3 regions of the Streptomyces sp. NPDC007088 genome follow, and region 3 is predicted to be linked to each of the others. Evidence: riboswitches for the same ligand, from Rfam matches in the RefSeq annotation. Region 3 holds a riboswitch; each other region holds the start of a gene.
What was found. A riboswitch is a leader RNA that binds a small molecule or an ion and turns the genes downstream of it on or off. The one in region 3 is predicted to bind cyclic di-AMP.

Region 1: another riboswitch for cyclic di-AMP. It lies ahead of ACFYMP_RS20810 (peptidoglycan DD-metalloendopeptidase family protein); the one in region 3 lies ahead of ACFYMP_RS16835 (C40 family peptidase).
Region 2: another riboswitch for cyclic di-AMP. It lies ahead of ACFYMP_RS28085 (transglycosylase SLT domain-containing protein); the one in region 3 lies ahead of ACFYMP_RS16835 (C40 family peptidase).

What each region holds. Positions count from the first base shown of each region.
Region 1 is NZ_JBIAFO010000012.1:187,885-192,983, forward strand. Features, by position in the region: gene ACFYMP_RS20800 (MBL fold metallo-hydrolase) at 98-1,282, opposite strand; gene ACFYMP_RS20805 (SGNH/GDSL hydrolase family protein) at 1,425-2,234, opposite strand; gene ACFYMP_RS20810 (peptidoglycan DD-metalloendopeptidase family protein) at 2,491-3,234, opposite strand; cyclic di-AMP (ydaO/yuaA leader) riboswitch at 3,239-3,393, opposite strand; gene ACFYMP_RS20815 (tyrosine-protein phosphatase) at 3,746-4,543, shown strand; gene ACFYMP_RS20820 (DUF6126 family protein) at 4,565-4,816, opposite strand; gene ACFYMP_RS20825 (helix-turn-helix domain-containing protein) at 4,816-5,099, opposite strand, start outside.
Region 2 is NZ_JBIAFO010000024.1:79,474-84,572, forward strand. Features, by position in the region: gene ACFYMP_RS28075 (SRPBCC family protein) at 1-387, opposite strand, end outside; gene ACFYMP_RS28080 (SDR family oxidoreductase) at 575-1,537, shown strand; gene ACFYMP_RS28085 (transglycosylase SLT domain-containing protein) at 1,749-2,576, opposite strand; cyclic di-AMP (ydaO/yuaA leader) riboswitch at 2,581-2,766, opposite strand; gene ACFYMP_RS28090 (DUF1345 domain-containing protein) at 3,781-4,422, shown strand; gene ACFYMP_RS28095 (gas vesicle protein) at 4,645-4,956, shown strand; gene ACFYMP_RS28100 (gas vesicle structural protein GvpA) at 5,036-5,099, shown strand, end outside.
Region 3 is NZ_JBIAFO010000009.1:188,847-193,945, reverse strand. Features, by position in the region: gene ACFYMP_RS16845 (LLM class F420-dependent oxidoreductase) at 1-315, opposite strand, end outside; gene ACFYMP_RS16840 (ATP-binding protein) at 660-1,097, shown strand; gene ACFYMP_RS16835 (C40 family peptidase) at 1,344-1,823, opposite strand; cyclic di-AMP (ydaO/yuaA leader) riboswitch at 1,827-2,021, opposite strand; gene ACFYMP_RS16830 (hypothetical protein) at 2,470-2,784, opposite strand; gene ACFYMP_RS16825 (ATP-dependent Clp protease proteolytic subunit) at 2,792-3,424, opposite strand; gene ACFYMP_RS16820 (hypothetical protein) at 3,644-4,399, opposite strand.

The sequences.
Region 1 (5,099 bases), on a different contig from region 3:
CGGCCGGGGCCCCCGGCGGTCAGGACGACCACCGGCTCACAGGGTCCCCGGTGAGCGTCGGCGGTTTGAGGCCGGGGCCGGCGAACGCGGTGCGGTGTCAGCGCTCACCGGCGAGGTCGAGATCGCCCCGGCTCGTCTCGGCCTCCCCCTCCGCACGCCACGGACGCGCGATCGCCGGGGACACGGCCCGCCACCACGGCTCGCGCGGCAACTCCCCCGCGGGATCGAACGGCTGGCCCGGACGGGGGAACGCCACCGCCTGTCCTGCCTCCGCGGCCGCGTCCCTCGTCCACTCCCCCGGCTCCGCCCAGGCGTGCGGGGCGAGGTTGAAGGTGCCCCAGTGGATCGGCAACAGGACCCCGGAGGGCGAGCCGCCCTGGAGGTCGAGGTGGGCCCGCACGCCTTCCTCGGGGGTCATGTGGATGTCCGGCCAGTACGGGGAGTACGCGCCGATCTGGATCATTGTCGTGTCGAAGGGGCCGTGCGCGGTGCCGATGTCACCGAAGCCGGGGAAGTAGCCCGTGTCGCCGCTGTGGTAGACGCGGTGCTCGGGGCCGGCGACCACCCAGGAGGCCCACAGGGTGTGCTGCTGGTTGCGCAGGCCGCGGCCGCAGAAGTGGCGGGCCGGGGTCGCGGTGAGGTCGAGGCCCGCGACGCGTGTGGACTCGTGCCAGTCCAGTTCCCGCAGCCGCTCGGGAGCCACCCCCCAGCGCTCCAGGTGCGCGCCGATACCGAGCGGGACGACGAAGAGGGTGCCGGTGCGGGCGAGGCGCCGCACGGAGGGCAGGTCGAGGTGGTCGTAGTGGTCGTGCGAGATGACGACCGCGTCGACGGGACCGAGCGCCTCCAGCCCCACCGGGGCGGGGTGCAGCCGCTTGGGGCCGGCGAAGGAGAACGGGGAGCAGCGCTCGCCCCACACCGGGTCGAACAGGACGCGGGCGCCGTCGATCTCGACGAGGACGCTGGAGTGCCCCATCCAGGTGACGCGCAGCCCCGGGGCGGGCTCGCGCGTGAGGTCCGCGAGGGTGGTGGGGTGGACGGGGAGGGTGCCCTCGGGGGCGCGCAGGGCGCGCTGGTCCTTGCGGAAGTAGTTCTGGAGGAACTCCAGGCGCGAGCCGGGCGGCGGGGCCTTCGGCCCTTCGGGGTTGCGGAAGACGCCGCGGGCCTGGTCGAAGTGCGGGGATCGCCGGATGCGTTCCAGCCTGGCACCGGTGGCGTCCGCGCCGAAGGCGAGGGGCCGCAGCGAGCGCAGTTCGGAGCGCAGGGAACGGGCGTCGGTCACGGCGCCTCCTCAAGGTCTCGGGGCGGGCTGCCCGTCGTCTCGGTGGGCTACCCATTATGTGCGGGGCCCGGGGCGGGCCGCCCGGCGGGCCGGGCCGACCGGACGGGCCGGGGGCCCGGGGCGTCGGACCGGGTGCGCGGCGCTACAGGGGCAGCAGGTCGGGGCGCTTGGCGTGCGCGTGGTCACCGGAGGACTCTCCGCGCAGCCGGCGGCCGATCCACGGGACGAGGTGGTCGCGTGCCCAGGTGATGTCGTCGCGGCGGTGCTCCAGGGTGCCGCGCGGGGGCAGCGGCGGCCAGGGCTGTTCCGGGTCGGCGGGTACGTCGAGGCCGAGGACCTGGGCGGCGCGCAGGGCGACCCGGGTGTGTCCCTCGGGCCCGAGGTGGAGCCGGTCGGTGTCCCAGGCCCGGCGGTCGCGCACCGAGCGCAGCGACCACAGGTCGAGGACCGGGCAGCCGTGGCGGTCGGCGACGGCGCGCACATGGGCGTTGTACGTGGCGATCTTCCCGCGCAGCCGGCGCAGCACCGGGGTGTCGCGGGTGTCGAAGCCGGTCGCGACGAGGACGGTGCCGACGGCGGAGGTCAGGTCGGCGACGGCGCTCTCGAAGCGGGCCGCGACGTCGTCGGGGTCGCTTCCGGGGCGCAGGATGTCGTTGCCGCCGGCGACGAAGGTGACGAGGTCGGGCGCGAGTTCCTTGGCGCGGGGCACTTGGTCGCGGACGATCTGGTCGAGGAGTTTGCCGCGTACCGCGAGGTTGGCGTAGCGGAAGTCGTGTTCGGGGAGCCGGTCGGCGAGCTGGACGGCGAGCCGGTCGGCCCAGCCGACCAGGACACCGCCGGGGCCGGGATCGCCGACGCCCTCGGTGAAGCTGTCGCCGACGGCCGCGTACGACGCGATGGTGCCCTCTCCCGAAAGGGCGCTGCTACGGGGGAACCTCGATTCTTGTGCCACCTCGGCATCATTCACCTGGCCGAGTGACCTACGCCACCGTAGGCAGGGGTTGACGGGGGGTGAGAAAGACCACCGGTCAAATCTCGCCCAATTGAGGAATAGGGCGGGCCTGGTGTGACGGGGGGCGGAGAACGGGTCGTCGTCGCTTTTCCGTCGCCACCGCGACGTGGGCGCGCAACGCCCGGGGTGCGCCTCGGCCCGCCCGCCCCGCGCGGGGCGCGGGGCGGGCGGGCCGGTGCGGTCCTGGAGGGACGGATCAGGCGTTGACGCCGTGCTGGGCGAGGAAGGCCAGCGGGTCGATGTCGGAGCCGTAGTCCGGGCCGGTGCGGACCTCGAAGTGCAGGTGCGGGCCGGTCACGTTGCCGGTGGCGCCGGACAGGCCGATCTGCTGGCCCTCGGTCACGGTCTGCCCGACGGACACGCCGATCGAGGAGAGGTGACCGTACTGCGAGTAGTGGCCGTCGCCGTGCTTGATGACGATCTGGTTGCCGTAGGCCCCGCCGTCCCCGGCGGCGACGACGGTGCCGTTGGAGACGGCCTTGACCGAGGTGCCGGTGGGGACGGGGAAGTCGGCGCCGGTGTGGCCGTGCGACCACAGGCTGCCGGAGTTGCCGTAGCCGCCGCCCTTGACGCCGACGACGGGCGCGGTCCAGCCGGAGTCCGCGGGGGCGGACTGCACGGCGGGTGCCGCCGCGGCGGCCTTCAGGGAGAGCTTGAGGCCCGGCTTGATGACGCCCGGGTCGGCGCCGACGGCCTTCTTGTTGATCTCGAAGAGCTTCTTCCAGCCGCCGTCGACGTGGTGCGTCCTGGCGATCTTGGCCAGGGTGTCGCCCTTCATCACGGTGTAGGTGGTGGCGGCCTTCTGCGGGGCGGCCTCGGGAGCGGCGGCGTGCGCGCCGGCCGCGGCGGTCAGCGGGAGCACCACCGCGGCGGCACCGGTGGTGCCGATCAGCGCGAGGCGGCGGGACAGCGAACGGCGGTTCTTACCCTGTGCGGGCATGGGTGTGTTCTTTCTCCGTCGCCTACGAGGTGAGCTGTCGGGTTCGGGCTGGAGCTGCCCGGCCGCGTGGACGCGGCTTCACCCCTAGCCGTCCGGTGGACCGGGCGGCGGTGGTGCCTGTGGGTCCCCCGTTCCTGCCGGTACGGGTGTGAGTGGAGCGGGAGTCCGGGCGGCGGCAGGATTGGGCGTTCCGGCCGGACTGAGGGTGACCGTAAAGGAGCGAGAACTCGCCCGACAAGCCACTCTTTTCCCGTCCGTGTCCCTTTTCTTGATCCATTGACCGGAATTCCGTCACGCTCCGTGGAATTCCGATCTTCGATTTCCCGTATGCGCCGGACCGATTCGGCATCGGCGGAAAGGGGCGGCGGGTACGGACCGTCACGGTTATGACGCTGCTCACCTCGGCCCTCGCGGCCGTACGAAGTCCTGTCGGGGGCGTACGGGTGTGTCGTAGGGTCGGGCTCGCCGTGCCGGCGAGCCGCGCCGGCGGCCCACCGGAAAGGGAATCCCCGTGACGCAGCAGGTGCCGCAGGCCGAGCCCGAGCTGGCCGCCGTACGCAACTTCCGGGACGTGGGCGGGCTGCCCACGGTGGACGGCGGGCGGGTGCGCCCGGGTCGGCTCTACCGCAGCGGTCACCTCGCGCACGCGAGCGCCGAGGACGTGAGCTTCCTCTCCTCGCTCGGCCTGCACACCGTCTTCGACTTCCGCAACGCGGCGGACCAGGCGCTGGAGGGCCCGGACGTCGAGCTGCCCGGGGTGCGCAACGTGCGCCTGCCGCTCAACGACCCGGCGGACGGCGCGGAGTTCTGGCGGATGGTGCGGCACGGGGAGCTGGAGCAGTTGCGGGAGCTGCTCGGTGAGGGCCGGGCGGAGGCGCGGATGAAGGCCACCTACCGGCAGCTGGTCGAGGAGCGGACCGCGGAGTACGGGCGCCTGCTGCGCGCGATGGCGACGGACAGCCTGCCCGCCCTGATGCACTGCGCGGCCGGGAAGGACCGCGCGGGCACCTCGATAGCCCTCACGCTGCTCGCGGTGGGCGTCGAGCGGGAGGCGATCGAGGCGGACTACCTGGAGTCGAACGCCCCACACCGCCGCTACCGCGTCCGGCGCGGCAGCGACTCCCCGGAGGCGACGGCGCCCGAGGTGATGGAGCTGCTCAACCCGTTGTTCGAGGCGCGGGTGGAGTACCTGCGGGCGGCTCTGGAGGCCGTCGACACGGTGTGGGGCGGGCCCGAGCGGTACTTCGGCGAGGTGCTCGGGCTCACCCCGGAGCTGCGGGAGGGGCTGCGGGCGCGACTGGTCGAGTGACCGGCCCGGGGCGCCGGGGGCTCACTGGTTCTTGGCGCCCAGCTCGAACAGGAGGAACAGGAACGCGGCGAGTCCGTGGCCCGCGACGATGTAGACGAACAGCCTGATGGCGAGGCCGCGCGGGATCTTGTCCTCCACGAACCGGCGCACCCCGCGCGGGGTGTCCTCCTCACCGGCCGGGGCCGCCTGCGCCTCGGGGGCGGGGCCGCTTTCGGGCGTGGGGGCGGCGGGAGTGGTGGTCTCGGGTACGGATTCGGGTGCGGGACGGGACATCATGCGCCTCCTGGGCGTACGTCACCGAGGCAGAGCGCGCCGAGCGGGCTCTGCATGAGGGTGTGGACGAAGAGCAGCCCGGCGCCGCCCTGGTCCACGGCGGCGATCCGGTGCGGGGTGAGGGAGTCGAAGTGCGCGCTGTCGCCCGGGTCCAGCAGGTGGGTGCTGTCGCCGAGCCGAAGCCTGAGCCGGCCGGTGAGGACGTACAGCCACTCCTCGCCGGGGTGGACGCGGACGATATCGCCCTGGCTGCCGTGGGGGACGTGGACGCGCAGCGCCTGCA
Region 2 (5,099 bases), on a different contig from region 3:
GTGCCGCACCTGTTGCGCGGCCTCCAGGACACCGTTGTGCAGGAGACCTCCGGCGCCGCGCAGCGGGTGCTCATCGAGGACGATCAGCGTGTCCTCGCCCCAGGGCCGCAGTTCCAGCGCGATTCTCGCCGTTCCCAAAGGCCCGCTCTCGGCCTCCAGTTCGAGGACGCGGGGTGGCTCGCTGCGACGGACGACGGTCTGGTTGCGCAGCGTGAGCGGCCCGATTCTGATCGCGTAGCGCACCACGGCGTCCAGCTCGGGCCAGCGCCCTTCCTCCGGCTCGACCCGCGCGGTTCCGACGACCCAGTCCCCGTAGCGTTCCACGTCGGACAGGACCGCCCAGACGTCCCAGGGAGGCTTCCTGATCAACCGGTGCCGTACGGCCATGGGGTCCCTCCACCGTCCGATTGCCGCTTTCTGCCCGCCGCGCGTCCCACGCTAGGCCCCGGGGCGCTCGCCCGCGCGGGGACGGCGGCCGTCCCGGTACCGGTGGCCGCCCGCCGTGAGGCAGTCGGCCTTGGCGACGGGCATCCTTGGGGCGTGGGGGCCACCTGTCGCGTCGTGTGGAGGTGCCATGTCTGTCGCGCGTTCGCTGGACGGCCGTACGGCGGTGGTGACCGGGGCCGCTCGCGGCCTCGGCGCCGGGATGGCGGGGGCGCTGGTGCGGCGCGGCGCCCGGGTGGCGCTGCTGGGGCTGGAGGCGAAGGAGCTGGCGCGGACGGCTGCCGCGCTTCCTGAGGGGTCCGCGCACTGGTGGGTGGTGGACGTGAGCGACGCCGGGGCGATGGAGCGGACGGCCGCGCTCGTGCGGTCCCGCTTCGGCTCTCCCTCGGTGGTGGTGGGCAACGCGGGCATCGCGGAGACCGGCCCGTTCGTGGACTCCGATCCGGACGAGTGGCGACGGGTCGTCGAGGTGAACGTGGTGGGCAGTGCCGTGACGGCACGGGTCTTCCTGCCCGATCTGCTGCGCACCCGGGGGTACTACCTCCAGGTGTCCTCCCTCGCGGCGCTCGCACCGGCCCCCCTCATGAGCGCGTACTGCACCTCGAAGGCGGGCGCCGAGACCTTCGCCCAGGTGTTGCGGGCCGAGGTGGCGCACCGGGGTGTGGGAGTGGGGGTGGCGTATCTGAGCTGGGCCGACACGGAGATGATCCGGGCGGGCGACTCCACCCGTGCCCTGCGCGCGCTGCGGTCCGCGCTGCCGTGGCCCGCCTCCCGGACCTACGCGGCCCCTGTGGTCGCGGAGCGTCTGGTGCGCGGGGTCGAACGCCGTGCCGCCACGGTCGACGCCCAGCAGTGGGTGCGCGGAGTCCGGCTCGCCCGTGCCTGGCTGCCGCCACTGGTGACCCTTCGTTCCCGGTGGCTGATGCGGCACCTGGAGCGGGAAGGGGGCGCCGCGGCGAGCGGTCCTCTGGGGGAGGGCGGGGTAGCGGCGGCGGCCGGGCGCGCCGACGAGGCCGGAGGTCACGGCCGTGGGTGCGGGCGTGGCCGGTCCCCCGGTTCCGGGAGCGACCGTGACCGCGGGCCCACCGGCTGAGCGGCGGCGCTCGGGCGTTCCGCCGGCAGGCCCCGCTCACCGGTGTGCCCAGCGGACGGAGCTTTCCGGGGGCGGCCGGAGCGCCCCGCGCGAGGTCCGCCGGCCTTGTTCCGTCCGGTGCCTCACGCCCGGCGCGGCAGTGACGGGTGGGGGAGGAGCCCGCCGGCTCCTCCCCCACCCGTCATCCGTGCGCGTCCGGGGACGTCCGGCCTCAGTACGGACCGTTCACGTTGTCGATCGAGCCGTAGACGTGCGCGGCGTAGTTGCACGCGGCGGTGATGTTGGCGACCGGGTCGAAGCTGTCCATGGACGTGCCGGGCACGTGGTACGCCTGGAAGGTCGGGTCGATGACCTGGAGCAGCCCCTTCGACGGGGTGCCGGCGGCGGCGTTGGAGTCCCAGTCGTTGACGATCGTCGGGTTGCCGGAGGACTCACGCATCACGTTGCGGTGGATGCCCTCGTAGCTGCCGGGGATGCCGTGCTCGGCCATGATGGCCAGCGACTGCTTGATCCAGCCGTCGAGGTCGTTCGTGTACGTCGCGGGCTGCGCGGCGGGGGCCGCGGTCTTGCTCGCGGCGGCCTCGGTGGCGGCCTTCGCCGGGGCGGCGGGCGGGGTGCTGGTCCGCTGCGAGCGGTCGGCGCGGTCGGCGCCGGTCCGCCCGGCCGAGGCGCCGGACGCCTTGGCCTCGCCCTTGCCGCCGACGGTCAGCTTCAGGCCGGGGTGGATCAGGTCGGGGTTGTCGCCGACGGCCTGGCGGTTGTCCTCGTACAGCTTGTGCCAGCCACCCTCGACCGAGTGGCTCCTGGCGATCTTGGCCAGGGTGTCCCCGGAGACCACGGAGTAGGCGGCGGGGGCGGTGTCCGCGGCCGGGGCGCCGGCCGCGGCCTTCTGCTCGGCCGCCGGGTGGGACTGCGCGGCGGAGGCGATGTTCGCGCCGAACAGGGGAAGGGCCAGGGCGGCTCCCCCCGTGCTCACGGCGATCAGTCCGCGGGTCAGCGACCGGGACGTGCGACGACGATTGTTGCCCAGTGCAGGCATGGTGCGTTCCTCTCCGTCGCCTACGAGGTGAGCTGTCGGGTTCAGGCTGGAGATGCCTGGCCGCGATGAACGCGACTTCACCCCGAGCCGTTCCGGAATCCGGATCGGCGACTTACCTGGGTCCCCCGCTCCTGCCGTACGTGAATAGGTCGGGTTTCCGGACAGCGGCAGGATTCGGCGTTCTGCCCGGATGGACCGTGACGTTAAGCGAGAGGCGCCGGATCGGACAAGCTTCGCATTCTTGATCACAAAGCATTTACATGATCAACGGGGATGACCGCGAGTTCCCCTGCTTTCTTCGCGGTGTCAACTTTCTTTGCAGGGAAAGGAATGGACGCACACCCGCGGGAGTCGCCTCACGCGAAAGTGACCCTCGCCACCGAGTCCGATTAGTGCGTTTTGCTCTGTCGCGGAAGGGGGCGATCCCACCCCGACGTAGGTGAGGACCGGCGCGCGCACATCGCCACAAATGCCTCATAAGGTGCGACAAACGGGCCGTTTCGGCGCCGGACCGGCCCCCGGACGCACTGAAGGACGCGGAGGACACCTCCGGCCCCCGACCGGCCCGTCTCCATTCGGCCGGGAAAGGCGGCCGACGGGGAAAGATCACGCGGGGGAAACGGGGCGGCGAGCTACGGGGAAGATCGCCGGGGCGGAGCGAAAGATCACGCCGGGCGGTCGAGATCAGACTCCGGGACTCCAGGACTCCGGGGCAATGATCGCGTGAGGGTCTGATTACCAACGGATACGGCGCCCCTCTCCCCGGCGGTCCCGCCCTCTCCTTTGCCCCATGGAATTGATCAATGAATTCGTCATCGGCATTCAGCCCCCGGCATTCACCCTTGCGACACCGACACCGAGACCGACACCGCGCACCGCGCACCGGCACCGGGCCGGGAGGTAATGCGCGGAATTCCCTGCCGGGTGCGGCCAATGACGGAACGCCAAACCCGGACGGCTGTCTGTTGGCGCCCAAGTGCGTTCGTGTCGCCGGTGGTTCGGCCATCGCACGCCCGCACCCGGTGGGGGGGGCGTCCACCCGTGCGCGTACGTATACACCCGGCCCCCGGCGCGCAGCGGCACAGGCCGGGATCCGGTCGCTTGCCCCGTCGGGGTGAAGATTCCTCCCCCGGGGGCCGGAGGGCGACCGCTGCGCTGCGCAGAGGCCCCGCGCCACGCGCGCCGGGCCGTACGGTCACGTGCCATGAGTATCTGGCTGCCCCTGTCCGCGGTTGCCCGGCTGGTGCGCGCGACGGCCCTCGGAGTGGTGGCGGGCGTCCTGGTCGGCGTACTGGTCGACGCGGCGTTCGGCGTCCTCGCGGGGATCGCCACGACGGAACTGGTCTTCGTCCTGGCCGGCTGGCTCACGCTGTGGCCGATGGACGCCGAGGGCACGCACCGCAACGCCAGCCGTGAGGACTTCCGGCCCGCGCTGGAGGAGTGCGTCGTCGTCGGGACCGCCCTGTGCGGACTGATCGCCATCGTGGTGCTGCTGCTGGACGGAAAGTCGGGAAAGGGGAACGCCGCGGCGGCGGTGGCGCTGGGCGGGGTGTTCACGTCCTGGGCCGCGCTGCACCTCATGTACTCCGCCCGCTACGCGTACGCCTACTACGGCGCCGGGGGCGGTGGGAACGGTATCGACTTCAACTCCCAGGAGCCGCCGACGTACCGCGACTTCCTCTACTTCAGCTACAACCTGGGCATGACCTATCAGGTCTCGGACACCGCCGTCTCCAGCTCCAGGGTCCGCGCGATCGCCCTGCGGCACTGCCTGCTCTCCTACGTGTTCGGCACGAGCGTCCTGGCCACCACGATCAACCTCGTCACCGGCATCGTCACCGGCTGAACCCGGTCCCCTCCCCCGCCGGCCCCGGAGGACGGGCGCCGTCCGGGCGGCCACGTGGACCACCCCTGCCGGCCCCGCGACGCCGGTCACGAGGCCGTACGGCTCCTCATGCATACGTTCGGTGGCCCAGGGCACTCGCAGTTCAACCACGAACCAGCGGCCGAACGCGCTGATCGCGACGGTCGCGGCAGGAAGTTCTGACGACGCACTACGGGCGGGAACATGTCGACAAGCGAGGACACCGAAAACAAGGGTGACAGCGGTGAGAAGAAGCCGGAGCGGGTCAGCATCGCGACCGCTATGCGCAGCGCTGCCGCCCAGCTCACCGAGCTGCTCCAGCGCGAGGCTGTCTCCGTGTCCTCCGTGAAGGCCACGGACGAGGGCTGGATGGCGGACGTCGAGGTGGTGGAGATCGAGAAGATCCCGGACACCATGAGCGTGATGGCCACCTACCACGTCTCCCTCGACGGCCAGGGCCAGCTCATCGGTTACGAGCGGGTGCGCCGCTACGCGCGAGGACAGGTCGACCGCTGAGTCGTGCCCGGATATCGAGAAAGAAGTCCGTACCGAGCGTGTGAGGCCGCTCGATCACTGACCGGAAGGAAGGTCGACCATGAGTCTCGTACAGCAGAGCAATGCATCCGGCAGCGGAGGTGGCTCCGGAAATCTCTACGACG
Region 3 (5,099 bases):
GTGCTCGCTCTGGACGTATCCGGTGCCCAGGCCCAGTTCCAGCCGGCCCCCGCTGAGCGCGTCGACCGTCGCCGCCTCCCGGGCGAGCAGGGCCGGATTCCAGAATCCCGCGTTGAGCACGAAGGTGCCGATCCGTACGCGCTCGGTCGCCCCGGCCGCCGCGGTCAGCGCCGGGAAGGGCGCCATCATGCCCAGGTGGTCCGCGACGAGCACGGTGTCGTATCCCAGTTCCTCAGCTCTGCGGCACTTCTTTCCCCACTCCGCCCCTTCCGCGGGGCTGATCATGTTGACCCCGAACCGGAATGCCTCGGTCATGACGTCTCCTGTGTCTCGCTGGTCTCGTCCGTCACTTCATTCACGTCGATGCGCTCCGGAGAAGCAAGAGGCGTTCGCTCAGGGCCAGATGGGGAGGGGGCCGGGTGCCGGGGCCGCGCCCGCGAGGCCGGGCCGTCACTGTGCGTACCGGGCCTGGGGTACGGCAATCCGCTCGGCCGTAGCAGGGTTCACCGCTTCGGGCGACAGAACCCCGCAGATCCTGCGGGATCGATCGGCACGCGCGCCTCGGCGGTGGCAGTCTGGCGCACAGTAAGGGCCCGGCCCCTCGGCGTCATTCCGCGACGACTCGTCTTACCGGGCCCTGCGGGAAGGGACAGGCCGCCATGGCAGATCATCAGGAAGCCTCGGTCACGCTGCCGAGCGATCCGGCCTCGGTTCCGGAGGCCCGCAGACAGGTCGGAGCCCTCCTCGCCGCATGGGGACTGCCCGCCGGCTCCGAGTCGGCCGAGACGATCAGGCTGATCGTCTCGGAACTCGCCACGAACGCCGTCCAGCACACCGGTGGGCAGTCACCCATCTTCACGGTGGACCTCGTGCTGGAACGCGACGAACGGCTCCATATCGGGGTGACCGACAGCCACCCCCGCTGGCCGCGGCGGCTGCCGGCCGCCGTCCAGCAGGACAATGGGCGCGGTCTGGTCATCATCCGCTGGCTCGCGGCGGAGTGCGGCGGGCGGCTGTCGGTCGTCCCCACCGAGGAGGGCGGGAAGACCGTCCGGGTCGAACTCCCGTGGGAGGCGGGGGCGGCCGTACTCGACTGATCGGCCACCCCCGGCCCCGCCTCGGTGAAAAAACGTTCTGCCCACCCGGCCCGCACACTCCGTAGCGGCCGCGGGCGCCCGGGGCGCGGCGGCGGGCGTAGGGGAGGCGGCGGCGGACGCACCGGAAGGCGATGGGCGTACCGGGTGCGAGCGCCCGACGGGCCGTCACGACCTGTCCGCCGGGTGCGAGCACCCGACGGACGTCACGACCCGCCGCCGCTGAGGCGCCGCGCCCGCCGCCTCACCTCACCGCACGCGGCCGTAACTGACCGACCTCGTCCAGATCCGTTCGAGTTTGACGACGTCTCCCGTCTTGGGGGCGTGCCACACCTTGTTGGCCCCCGCGTAGATCCCCACGTGGTACACGCTGCCTCCGGACCGGAAGAAGACCAGATCGCCCTTGCTGCGGTGGCCCGCGGAGATGTGCCGGGTCTTGTTGTACTGCGCCTGGGCGGTGCGCGGCAGGGATTTCCCCGCCTTCTTGAAGGAGTAGAGAGTCAGTCCCGAGCAGTCGAAGCGGTGGGGGCCCGCGGCGCCCCAGCCGTAGGGCGAACCCTTCTTGGAGGCCGCGATCTTGAGCGCCTTGGCGTGGACTCCCGCGGTGGCGGCCTGGGCCTCCGTGGCGCCGCCCGGCAGGGTCAGGGTGCCGCCCACGGCGGCGAGGGTGAGGGCCGAGGCGGTGCCGGCCCTGGTCAGCAGAACGGGAACTCGATTCCGCACAGACATGCGTAACCCTTCGTCAACCGCCTGTGAAGGATGACCTGTCGGGTTCGGGCCGGCGAAGATGCCCGGCCGCGGTCGCGGCTTCACCCCAAGGACCGGCGCGCTTCACGCGCACCGACCCGCCGTGCTGGGTCCTCCACTCCCGCCGATCCATATGTCGACCGGCATCCGGACGGCGGCGGGACTCGGCGTCCGCCCGGACCGCCCCGCCGCTGCGACGGGGGCTTGTCGTCGTGAAGGATCTTGACGCACGAAGAGGCCGGAATCCGAGCTAAATCGTACCTATGTGAGGTTCCTCACCCTTGTGGTGTTCGGGTGAGCAGCCCCCGCGCGGCGCCTTCCGTCGAGCGTCGACGAGCGCCCGACGAGCGTCCGACCAGCGGTGCGGTCGCCCTCGGCGGTGCGGAGGCGGACGCGGAGCGCAAGTCGGCGCCGGGCCCCGCCGGGCTGTGGGTACGCCGTTGGTGGGTACCTCATTTGGTAGGTTTGCGCCGCGTCACGGACCGGGGCGGTCGCGAAGTGCACATCCCCAAGCGCGCCCCGCACCTTTTCTGTCACCGGCGCACAGGGCGGTCACCGGCGCGAACGACGGCACCCACGGCACCCACGGGGCGGAGGAGCGCGCGCAGTACCCGCGCCCCGCGGGCCTCTACGGTTCGGGAGCCTCCTGCGGCGGCAGGGCCACCCGGGCGGTACGGCGCTCTCCGTCGAGGACGCGCAGCGCCTGTTCGAGGGTGCGCGCGTGCAGTTCCGTCTCGCCGCGCGCGTGCATGCGGGCGAGTGCGTCGCGCAGGCTCACCGCTCGGGCGACGAGCGCCTGCGCCGCCCGCAGCGCGGCGTACGTGTCGCCGCCCCGGCCGGGGTTGGCGCGGCCGAGCAGGTCGGCGGCGGCCAGGTAACTGTCGATCAGTTCGCCCTCGGCCCGGGTGAGGGCGGGCAGGGGCGGCAGTTCCGGCGGCAGCATCGCGTCCTCACTGTGTCCAGGCGCCCGGCAGGGGGCCCCGGTCGCCCAGTACGGCGTCCACGATCCCGTACGCGCGCGCCTCGGTGGCGGTCAGTACCTTGTCCCGTTCGATGTCCGCGCCGACGTCCCGTGGATCGCGGCCCGTGTGCCGGGCGAGCAGTCGCTCCGTCAGCTCGCGCGTCCGCTGGAGTTCGGCGGCCTGGATCTCCAGGTCGCTCGGCTGCCCCTGGGCGGGCTCGCTCAGGGCGGGCTGGCCGATCACGATCCGGGCGCCGGGCAGCGCCGCCCGTTTCCCCGGGGTTCCGGCCGCCAGGAGCACGGCGCCCACCGAGGCGGCCTGGCCGAGGCAGTACGTCGACACGTCGCAGCCGAGGAAGCGCACGGTGTCGTACACGGCGGTCATGGCGGTGAAGGTGCCGCCCGGGCAGTTGAGGTAGAGGGAGATGTCCTGGTCGGGCGCGGCATGCTCCAGGTACATGAGCTGGGCCACGAGGTCGCCGGCCGCGGTGTCGTCGAGCGGGGTGCCGAGAAACACGATCCGATTCTCCAGCAGCTTCGCGTACGGGTCCAGGGTGCGATGCCCGGAGCTGGTGCGTTCGGTGAACTCGGGCAGGACGTAACGAGCGGACGGACGGATCACGGCACACGTCTCCTCTGCGAGGCGTCCTGTAGAAAACGTACAGGACGTACATAAATGTGGAAGTGAGCATGGCTCAGGGGACGGCCCGGGGCAACGGCCGGGGCCCCCGTTTCGCTCTCGGCGAGAAGCGGCGGGGGCCCGGGGGAGGCGGGAGACGGTGTGAACGCCCTGTCAGATGACGGATGGGGAGGGTGTCGGCGAGGGCGTGGTCTGCCCGGTTCAGGTGTTGCTGTACAGGTCCACGAAGGGCTGGGCCGAGTCGAGGCCGTCGTGCCCGAAGGGCGCGTCGAAGCTCCAGACCAGGAACAGCAGGAAGACGATCAGGGCGCTGAACGTCGTCGCGAGCAGCAGTTCGCGGGCCGAACGACGGATCTGCAGGGTGTACATGAGCCCCAGGGTGACCACGGCGCCGGCCACGAGACCGAACCACACGGTGCCGGGAAGGGTGGTGCCGGCGTTCTCCAGACGCTGGTGGCGTGCGTCGTCGGCGGCGGCGACCTGATCGAGCAGGGGCTGGTACGCCTGGGCCTGGAGTTCGTCGGCCGGGGTGTGGCGGGCGATGTCGGTACGGATCTGCCGCAGGAGGTCCCCGCCCTCGCTGCCCGGTTCCCGGTCCGCCTCCATGGCGCGCCACTCCGAGGTCACGGTGTGCCGGGCGTAGGTGTCGATGTGCTCGCGCACCTGGGCGCGGAAGTCCGCGGGGTAGACGTCAAGCCGCTGGTCGATCTCGTAGAGCGCCTGGGCCTCACGCTGCACGGTGTCGTCGGCCGCGTTCCTGGCCTCCCACACCCCGGCGATCGCCAGGCCCAGCACGATGGCGTAGACGACGCCGACCATCATCACGAGGTATTCGAGGACGTCCGGGGTCTCGGAGGTGTCCTCATCGACCACGCGTCGGTTCCGCATCAGTGTGGCGGCGACGACCAGGGTGCAGACCAGGACCGAGGCCAGGGTGTAGATCAGCCATTCGGGCACAGCGGGACTCCAAGAAAGCCGGCGAGAGGTGAGGGGCGGGGGCGGGCGGGGGTCAACCGCGCCCGCGGCGGCGGGAACCGGGCCGCAGGGCGGCAGCCGCCAGGATCGCGGGGCACATGATCACGACGGTCGTGGTGACGGTCGACAGCGTCGCCGGCGGTGGACGTCGTGAACCGCCCACGTAATGGGGGCGCGGCACCCAGTGGAAGGCCGCGGGTGCCTGTGGGGGCGGGGCCGGGGCCGGGCTCGGCGGCGGGGGAGCGGGCCGGCGGGGGCGCGGGGCGGGCGGCTCGGGCCTCAGAGGGACCGGCGCCGCCGCGGCCGGGCTCGGGGAGGGGGCCGGGCGGGGGGCGGGTGCGGTGACGGACGGTGGGGGAGGGGAGGGCCGCGGCGCGGTCGCGGAAGGGCTCGGCGAGGGAGTCGGCGAGGGGGAGGGGGTGGGGCTGGGTGGAGGGGGAGTCGGTGAAGGCGAGGGGGAAGGGGGCGGCGGTGGCGGGGGCGGTGGGGTGGGATGGGTGACGCCGATCTCCACCCATGCCTCACCCGCGCACACCACGAGATGGCCTCCCGCCGGACCGTGCTCGATGAGCACGGACGTACCGGAGTGATGGGGCACCGGGCAGAGCACGGCCGCGGCCGCTATGCCCGCGGTGATCCAGCCGCTCACAGGCCCTCCTCGTCACACGTCGTTCCGGCGGCG